DNA from 2 places in the Lujinxingia sediminis genome. Region 1 is predicted to be linked to the other one. Evidence: riboswitches for the same ligand, from Rfam matches in the RefSeq annotation. Region 1 holds a riboswitch; the other holds the start of a gene.

Region 1 (4,452 bases):
GGGAAAGGCTGTGGGAGATGTGGGGAGAATCTGAGAGCCGAGTTTGCCCCAGGTTTTCCAGTTGTGGATTAACAGCTTTAACACAGGGTTTCTCACAGAGTTTTCCACAGGGCTCTCTCATCAAGGTCGATCGCTTAAGGATCAAATAGCTCAGATAGGGGGGGGAGTCGGGTGCGTTTTGACGTTCGAGAAGGTCGTGCGATGGCGAGGCGGAAGGTTCGGTGAGCGGGCGTTGTTTTCCTCTCAGGACGTAGGTGTGGGGTGCCGATGCCACCGCAGCGCGACACGATGCGATGGTGGGCGAGTGGCTCGGGGCCCTGATGATGATGATGGGAGCGCCCTCATGGTGAGTGGGGGCCGCTTCGAGAGAGCTGCGGAGGTTGAGATGGTGACACAACGAGCAGGCCAGGGGAGCGCGTCTTCGATCCACGTGAAGGAGGAGCAACACCAGGGCGAAGCGCCCTGCGAGTACCGCCGCCGCGCGCGGGAGCACACGATCTTTGGCGGGGCGATGGGGGCGTTGAGCGTGGCGGGGCTTGCGGCCTTTGGCACGGTGATGTGCCCCTTATGCGTGGTGGCCGCGCCGGCCTTTCTGGGGAGCGCGGCGTGGAACGCGCGCAAGGCCCGCCAGAAAAAGGGCGATGATCCGGGCTATGACGGCAACCTGCGCCCGGGCGACCGGGTGGAGTTTTAGGCCCTGCCTGCGCAGCAGCGGAGCGCGCTGAGCAGGCCAGAAACATCTCCATGATCAGATAACGCCCCCCTCCTTTTCGAGTTCTTCCCGCGTGATGGTGAAGACCGAAGTGCAGGGGGGCGTCGTTCTTTTCAAAACGACTCGCCGCAAAGACTCACGCGTCGCCACGCGCCGGAACGCCCATCGAAAGGGGGCTGATGGCAGGAGCGCGTGTTGGCGCGGACGTGCCTTCGAAACACAACATCTTGTGGTTGACCACGGGGGGGATCCACTCTATGTGGTTTGCGTGCTGGTGTTTCGCGAGATGATCGCGACACCGAAGAGGGAATCCGGTGAGACTCCGGAGCTGCCCCGCAGCGGTATTCGAGAACGACCCCCACCAATGGCACTGGGCTTGAGAGCCTGGGAAGCGGTGGGCAGTAGGTGCCTTTTAAAAGGGCGCGCTCGAGAGCCCGAAGACCTGCCAGCGCCTGGCGCCGGGGAGACATCCCGCGCCAGTCCGACTCGGGAGCTTTTAGAGAGGTGAGCGTTAAGACGCCCTCCAAAGCCCCATTTCGCTCGCGGGAGCGCTGGTCGACTTTGGAGGAACTTTTGGGGTCAGGCGCCCGAGAGCTCTGAAGAGGTTGGTCGTTCCCGCGTATGACCCGAGCAGCGAGGGATGAGAGATGACCACCACTTCTGCAACACTGCCAGAACAGAGCGACGAGAATGAGGGGGGAAAAGACGAGGGAGGGATGCGTGTCGTCAAACGCGACGGCACCTATGAACGCGTTGACCTGGAGCGGATTGTCGCCGCGATCAGCCGCTGCGCCCGGGGATTGTCCCGGGTCGATCCGACGCGGGTGGCGGTGCGCACGATCGGGGGGCTCTTTGATGGGGCGTCGACCCGGGAGCTCGACGATCTTTCGATTCAGGTCGCCTCGTCGTTGATGTTGGAGGAGCCGCAGTACTCGAAGCTGGCCGCGCGACTGCTGGCGCAGCGGATTGGGGATGATCTGCAGAGCGAGGGGATCACCAGCTTCTCGCGGTGCGTGGAGCGGGGCTATGAGGTCGGGCGCTACAACGCGCGGCTCAAGGGATTTGTCGAGGCCCATCACGAGGAGCTCGACGCGCTCATCGATCGCAGCCGCGACGCGCATTTTGAGTATTTTGGGATCAAGACGCTCTACGATCGCTACCTGCAGCGGCATCCGGAGAGCCGGCGAGTGATGGAGGCGCCGCAGTACTTCTTTCTGCGGATCGCGTGTGCGCTGAGTGAGGATATGGCGCAGGCCGAGAAGCTCTACGCGCTGCTCTCCGGGCTGGAGTATCTGCCAAGCTCCCCGACGCTTTTTAACGCCGGGACGTCATTTGAGCAGCTCTCCAGCTGTTTTCTGCTCGACTCCCCGGCCGATGAGCTTGAGGCGATCTACCAGCGCTATACCGATATCGCGCTGCTCTCGAAGTTCTCGGGGGGCATTGGCACGGCGTTTCATCGGGTGCGATCGAGGGGATCGCTCATTAAGAGCACCAACGGGAAGTCCAACGGGATTGTGCCCTGGCTCAAGACCCTGGATGCGTCGGTCTCGGCGGTTAATCAGGGGGGTAAGCGCAAGGGGGCGTGTTGCGTGTATCTGGAGCCGTGGCACGCCGACATCGAGGAGTTTCTGGAGCTTCGGGATAACACCGGCGATGAAGCCGCGCGCACCCATAACCTGAATATCGCCAACTGGATCCCGGATCTCTTTATGCGACGGGTGGAGGCCGATGAATCCTGGAGTCTCTTTGACCCGAAGGAGGTGCCGGAGCTTCCAGATCTCTATGGGGAGGCCTTCGATCGGCGCTACGAGCAGGCCGAGAAGGAGGGGCTGGCGGTGCGCGAGCTGCGAGCCCGTGACCTCTACGGGCGGATGATGCGGACGCTGGCGCAGACCGGCAACGGGTGGATGACCTTTAAAGATCCGAGTAACCGAACCTGCAATCAGACCGCCGAGGAGGGGGCGCGCGTTCACCTCTCGAACCTCTGCACGGAGATCATCGAGGTGAGCTCGGCTCAGGAGACGGCGGTCTGCAACCTGGGCTCGATCAACCTCGCCAGGCACACCCTGAAAAACGCCGAGGGGGAGGTGGTTGTCGACTATGAGAAGCTGGCACAGACGGTGCGCACCGCGGTGGTAGGCCTGGATCGGGTCATCGATCTTAACTACTACCCGATTCCATCGACGGCGGCGTCCAACGATCGGTGGCGTCCGGTGGGGCTGGGGTTGATGGGGCTTCAGGATGTGTTTTTTCAGATGAAGATCCCCTTCGACAGCCCGAAGGCGCGAGCGATCTCGAAGCGGATCTCTGAGGAGATCTATTTTCACGCCCTCTCGACCTCCGCCGACCTGGCCGAGGCCCACGGGGCGCACGCCGCGTTTAAAGAGACGCGGGCCGCGCGCGGCCAGCTGCAGTTTGACCTGTGGGGGGTGAGCCCCGAGGAGCCAGCGCGCTGGGAGGCGCTCCGGGCCCGGATTCAGAAGGTCGGGCTGCGCAACTCGCTGCTCTGCGCGATTGCGCCGACGGCGACCATCGCCTCGATCGCCGGGTGCTACGAGTGCATCGAGCCCCAGGTATCCAATCTCTTTAAGCGGGAGACGCTCTCGGGGGATTTTGTTCAGGTCAACCGCTACCTGGTCGCCGAGCTCCAGGAGCTGGGGCTGTGGGATGAGCGGATGCGCGCGCGTCTCAAGAACTCCGAAGGTTCGGTGCAGTCCTTTGAAGAGCTGCCTCAGCAGCTTCGGACGGTCTTTCGCACGGCCTGGGAGCTCCCGATGCGCTCGCTTATCGGGATGGCCGCCGAGCGCGGCGCATTTATCGACCAGAGTCAGTCGCTCAACCTCTTTATTGAGAGCCCCACCCTGGGACAGCTCTCCTCGATGTACCTCTACGCCTGGAAGTGTGGCCTGAAGACGACCTATTACCTGCGCTCGCGTCCGGCCACGCGAATCACCAAGACGACAGTCGAGGTGCCTCAACGCGAGGCGATTGCCTGTTCGCTGGAAAACCCCGAGATCTGTGAGGCCTGCCAATGAGTATTCAACGACCCGACAATCTGCTGGATCCGGGCTTTTGTCTGACGCTTCGCCCGATGACGTACCCGAGTTTTTACCAGATGTATCGCGACGCGATTAAGAACACCTGGACGGTGGAGGAGGTTGATTTTTCGAGCGATGTCAACGATCTGCGCGACTCGCTCACCGAGGCCGAGACGCATATGGTGCAGCGGCTGGTGGCGTTTTTTGCCACCGGGGACTCGATCGTGGCCAACAACCTTGTGCTCAACCTCTACCAGCATATCAACGCGCCGGAGGCGCGGATGTATCTGGCCCGGCAGCTCTATGAGGAGGCGCTTCACGTCCAGTTTTACCTGACCTTGCTCGACACCTATGTGCCGGATCCTGAGGAGCGTCACGAGGCGTTTGCGGCCATTGAAAACATCCCCTCGATTCGGGCCAAGGCCGATTTTTGCATGCGTTGGATGGACTCGATCGAAGGGCTCGACCGGCTGGAGACACGGGCGCATCGCCGGCAGTTTTTGCTCAACTTGATCTGCTTTGCGGCGTGCATCGAGGGGCTCTTCTTCTTCGGGGCCTTTGCCTACGTGTATTTCATGCGTTCGCGGGGGCTCTTGCACGGGCTTGCCGCCGGGACAAGCTGGGTGTTTCGCGATGAGAGCGCCCATATGGAGTTTGCCTTCGAGGTGGTGCGCACGGTTCGCCGGGAGGAGCCGGAGCTCT
Region 2 (4,452 bases), on a different contig from region 1:
GAGCTCCCCGGCGCGCTGGGCGGCGCCACCCGCGTGCGCCAGTTCTGCCAGGACGACGCCCACATCTTCACCACCGAGGAGCACATCACCCAGGAGATCTCCATGCTCCTGGAACTCGTCGAGCGCACCTACGGCATGTTCAACATGGAGTACGACGTGGAGATCTCCACGCGCCCCGAAGATTTTATGGGCGAGGTGGAGCTGTGGGACAGAGCTGAGGGCGCGCTCAAAGAGGCGCTGGAGGCGGCTGGCAAGTCCTACACCATCAACGAGGGCGACGGTGCCTTCTACGGCCCCAAGATCGACTTCCAGGTGCGCGACTGCCTGGGCCGCTCCTGGCAATGTGCCACCATCCAGCTCGACTTCCAGCTGCCTCGCCGCTTTGAGCTGACCTACACCGCCAGCGACAACGCCGAGCGCACCCCGATCGTCATCCACCGCGCCATCGCCGGCAGTCTGGAGCGCTTCTTCGCCATCTTGCTCGAACACCTTGCCGGAGCCTTCCCCACCTGGCTTGCCCCGGTGCAGGCGGTGATCGTGCCCATCACCGACGATCAGAACGACTACGCCTGGCAGGTCGCCCGCGACCTCAAACGTTCCGGGGTACGCGTTGAGGTTGACGATCGCAGCGAGAAGATGGGCTTTAAGATCCGAGAAGCGGAGACCAAAAAGATCCCCTACATGCTGGTTATCGGCGGACGCGAGGCCGAAGCGCATAACGTCGCGCTGCGTACCTACAAGGACGGCCGTCGCGGTACCCTCCCCCTTGCCGAGGTCAAAGCGGAGATCCTCGATCGCATCGCCAACCGCACCCTCGACGTTGATGTGCAGGTCAGCGGCCTGGCCACGATCGTCGAAGACGCCCCGAGCGGCGAAGATATGGCCGAGCGCGGGTATTGATGGTGTCCCGATGGACAACGCGATCTGCTGAGGTCTGAACCCCAAAAAAGGCCGCGCCCCCCTCGGGAGGCGCGGCCTTTTTTTTCAATCATTACAAGAACTTACTCAGCGTTGAGAATGCCCACCGCGTCCAGATCAAAACCCTGGCTGGGAGTGGCACCCACGCCCCAGAGGTCCCGAATGCGCACGTAACGCGCCCGGCTTAGACCCACGTCCGCCAGGTCAAAACCATCGCCGCCGGTGAGCTCAAGCGAGAGCGTCGGATGCTCCAACGCGTCGTACTCCTGCGTCGGCGTCCAGCCGGCGCACCCCGTATAAGGGGGAGCATCGTCCGGGGTAGAGTCGCAGGCAAAATGCACCCATGTCTCCCCGTCTTCGCTCACCGAGACTTCGCCCAGCTCGGCAAAAACCTGCTCGGGATCGCCATCGGCGTAAAAAGGGTTTTCAAAGACCACGAAGTCCGCACCGGGACCGTCGACGATGACGCGATCGCCAAAGCCCAGCACGATCTCCCCACCATCTCCAAGGCTCAAGACATCGAGCGACGCCGCGAGCTCTCCTTTGCCCTGCGGCGGCCCCAGCACCACGTCGGGCAACGCCTGTTCGCCATAGCCGGCACCTTCACCCGGCGTAAACGAAACCATCTCACTGGCGTAAGGGAGCCCCTCCCACCAGGGTGCAGCATCTACCGGCGGGACCGCCTCGCCACAGCCCACCGCCCCCCCGGCGGTGACGAGCATGGCAGCGAGCAGACCATGATGGATTCGCTTCATCATAGGCGCGTCATCTTCGTCCAGGAGAAGCCGCCGCAGCCGCCGTTTTCCGGATCGCTGGCGTCAGCGTCAGCCTCGATCGCGCGGGCCTCTTCGACCGTCTGCTGATCGAAGGCCGCCATGCAGTAGTAGAACGAGTCATCGACCAGCTCAGTCCACACGATCACATTGTAGGTGTTGGGGCCGTATTCGGCGTCAGGGGCGTTCTGGGTGATCGCCACGCGCTCGGTGTTGTCGTACTCGGTCAGAAGCATCGGGCCCCAGACCTCCTCGGTGATCGTCTCCTGACCGCCGAAGTTCGTCGCCCACTCGCCGGCCACCTCAATGCCTTCCTGCTGATCATCGGGCACCTCGCAGTTGGTGCCCTCGCAGTCGGCCGGCTCGTCGGTCTCGCCACAGCCCATAAAGGACAGGCTCGCCGCCAGCACCAGCGCCATCAAATCCGCCCGACTTTTAAGCGTCTTCATCTCGATCTCCATCACAGCATGCTCCGGATGGCGATCGAAGGTCGGCAGCGGGACAACCCCGACTCAACGCCCCGGCCTTCAGGCCAACGACATCGAGGATCGACGCGCGCGCGCCGGATCTGCTGCGTTCCTCTCGCTGCCTTCCCGAAGCGATTGGGGGTAATTCTCCACGCAGCAATATCCTGGCTCTCGGATCTTCTTTACGCGTGCCCTTCCCGAAGCGTTAAGAAGCCTCAGTGGGTTTAGCTGCGCCGGCCTATCCAGGCCGGGCGTGCTTACGCGCTCATCACCGATCACAGTTGCGGGGGCAGCGCTGGTGTCACACCAGCTTCCTGCCGCGTCGAGCCCGGCCCTGTTAGCACCGGGACGTGTACCGGGTCAATCGAACTCGCCGACAAGCGTCACGAGGCCGAAACACGCCGAATTTTGAACCAAAAAAAATCCCGCGACACCTCAAACGAGATGTCGCGGGATTCTTTATTCTTTGCGAACTGCTCGACCCTCAAGCGGCCAGCGCACACCCTGAACCTGGTCCGCTGCTTCCTCCCGGACCTGACGGGGTGCCAGGCCAGCGGTCGCACTGGCCGCTCAGGGGTCGAACAGCCCCACCCTAGCGGGGCATCAGGCAAACCGTCAACCGGCCACCTGTGTCGAGCGGAGAGAGAGGGATTCGAACCCTCGATACGCGTAAACGTATACACGCTTTCCAAGCGTGCGCCTTCAGCCACTCGGCCACCTCTCCAGAAAGATCTCAACCTGCGAGATCTTTAAGAGCGTACAAACGGAGGGGGTGGGATTCGAACCCACGGTACCCGTGAAGGTACACTTGATTTCGAATCAAGCGCCTTCGACCACTCGGCCACCCCTCCGCACTTAAGATGATTCTTGTGTTGATGAATCATCTTTTATTACCGCCGCGTTACGTTTCTCGCGAATCGTGCGGAAAAACTCACTTAAAACTCGCCCGCAGGCTGCTGACAGGACACCTTCTTTGACCTCAATCCGATGATTCAATCGAGGATCTTCACCCATCGCAAACAACGAGCGCATCGCGCCGGCTTTCGGGTCTCGCGCTCCAAAGACCACCCGACCTACACGCGCGTTAACTAACATTCCCGCGCACATCGGACAGGGCTCCAGAGTGACATAGACCGTACATTCATGGAGTCTCCAACTGCCCAGGGCTTCTGCGGCGCGTCGCACCGCAATCAATTCCGCGTGGGCTGTGGGGTCTTGCCAGCTCTCGCGCCGGTTAAAGCCGCGAGCGATGACCTGGCCTTTATGAACGACGACTGCACCGACCGGGACTTCGCCCTCAGCCTGTGCGCGCTCCGCTTCTTCCAGAGCTTGCATCATAAAGATGTTGTCGACTTTCTTTCGTGCCAATGTAAGACCCTATGGCGCCGTGAGACAATGGTGCCGCCTTTGGATGCGATATCGAGAGCGAACTGAGCAAGGCGTAAACCGCAGGCGATGCTTTAGCATCGTCGAGGATTTACAACACAGCTCAGTTTGCTCTCGATGCAGCAGACATGGCGTCAACGTTGACTTGCGGTGCCGCACTCCGAAAACAAAGAAACGCTCTTAGGAACTAAGAGCGTTTCAAAGTGCACCTGGAAGGGTTCGAACCTCCAACCTATGGTTCCGTAGACCATTGCTCTATCCAGTTGAGCTACAGGTGCGTGCTATGTGCTTGCTGCCGGTGTTTCTGTACCGCCCGGCGTGGTCATTTTATTAACACCGCCTTTTCGGTCTTGCAAGCTCTTTTTCGACTTTTTTTATTTTTTCTGCGAGGCGGTGAAGCGGTCATCGTCAGTTACTTTTGATGTCCTGTGCCAGCACAGACTTAAGTCGAAAAGGAGAGGAAGGGATTCGAACCCTCGATACGGTTTTAAGCCGTATACTCCCTTAGCAGGGGAGCGCCTTCAGCCACTCGGCCACCTCTCCGCACTCAATCTTATTCACTTATCAAACAACTTCCTGCAAGCAGGATCTTTCTTTTTTAGAGCGGAGGAGGTGGGATTCGAACCCACGAAGCTTGCGCTTGCCGGTTTTCAAGACCGGTGCCTTCAACCGCTCGGCCACTCCTCCTGGAGCCGGCCCCCTTTCGGGCTGGGCCTCGTCAGGGAGTCGGGAGAATACTCGGAACAGAGATTCCGTCAAGATGCTTTTTTAAAAATTTTGCACATCGCTCTCTGAGGGCCGCTCTCGCTCCTATTAATGCCCCGGCATTCCTTCTCCGCGACGCGTTGGCCAGGCAGAGGCCACGGATCGACGCCCGGCGCTGCTTCGGCAGGAGATCCGGTGGCTGG

What was found. A riboswitch is a leader RNA that binds a small molecule or an ion and turns the genes downstream of it on or off. The one in region 1 is predicted to bind cobalamin.
Region 2: it holds a riboswitch for cobalamin, as region 1 does, so the genes downstream of both, EA187_RS10655 (hypothetical protein) here and EA187_RS08865 (ribonucleoside-diphosphate reductase subunit alpha) in region 1, are expected to answer to the same signal.

The regions. Positions count from the first base shown of each region.
Region 1 is NZ_SADD01000003.1:286,662-291,113, reverse strand. Features, by position in the region: gene EA187_RS08870 (hypothetical protein) at 386-694, shown strand; cobalamin riboswitch at 968-1,176, shown strand; gene EA187_RS08865 (ribonucleoside-diphosphate reductase subunit alpha) at 1,360-3,747, shown strand; gene EA187_RS08860 (ribonucleotide-diphosphate reductase subunit beta) at 3,744-4,452, shown strand, end outside.
Region 2 is NZ_SADD01000005.1:54,965-59,416, reverse strand. Features, by position in the region: gene thrS (threonine--tRNA ligase) at 1-900, shown strand, start outside; gene EA187_RS10660 (hypothetical protein) at 1,002-1,676, opposite strand; gene EA187_RS10655 (hypothetical protein) at 1,673-2,140, opposite strand; cobalamin riboswitch at 2,296-2,527, opposite strand; RNA gene ffs (signal recognition particle sRNA small type) at 2,641-2,731, opposite strand; tRNA gene EA187_RS10645 (tRNA-Ser) at 2,796-2,882, opposite strand; tRNA gene EA187_RS10640 (tRNA-Ser) at 2,923-3,009, opposite strand; gene tadA (tRNA adenosine(34) deaminase TadA) at 3,014-3,526, opposite strand; tRNA gene EA187_RS10630 (tRNA-Arg) at 3,749-3,822, opposite strand; tRNA gene EA187_RS10625 (tRNA-Ser) at 3,998-4,087, opposite strand; tRNA gene EA187_RS10620 (tRNA-Ser) at 4,149-4,231, opposite strand.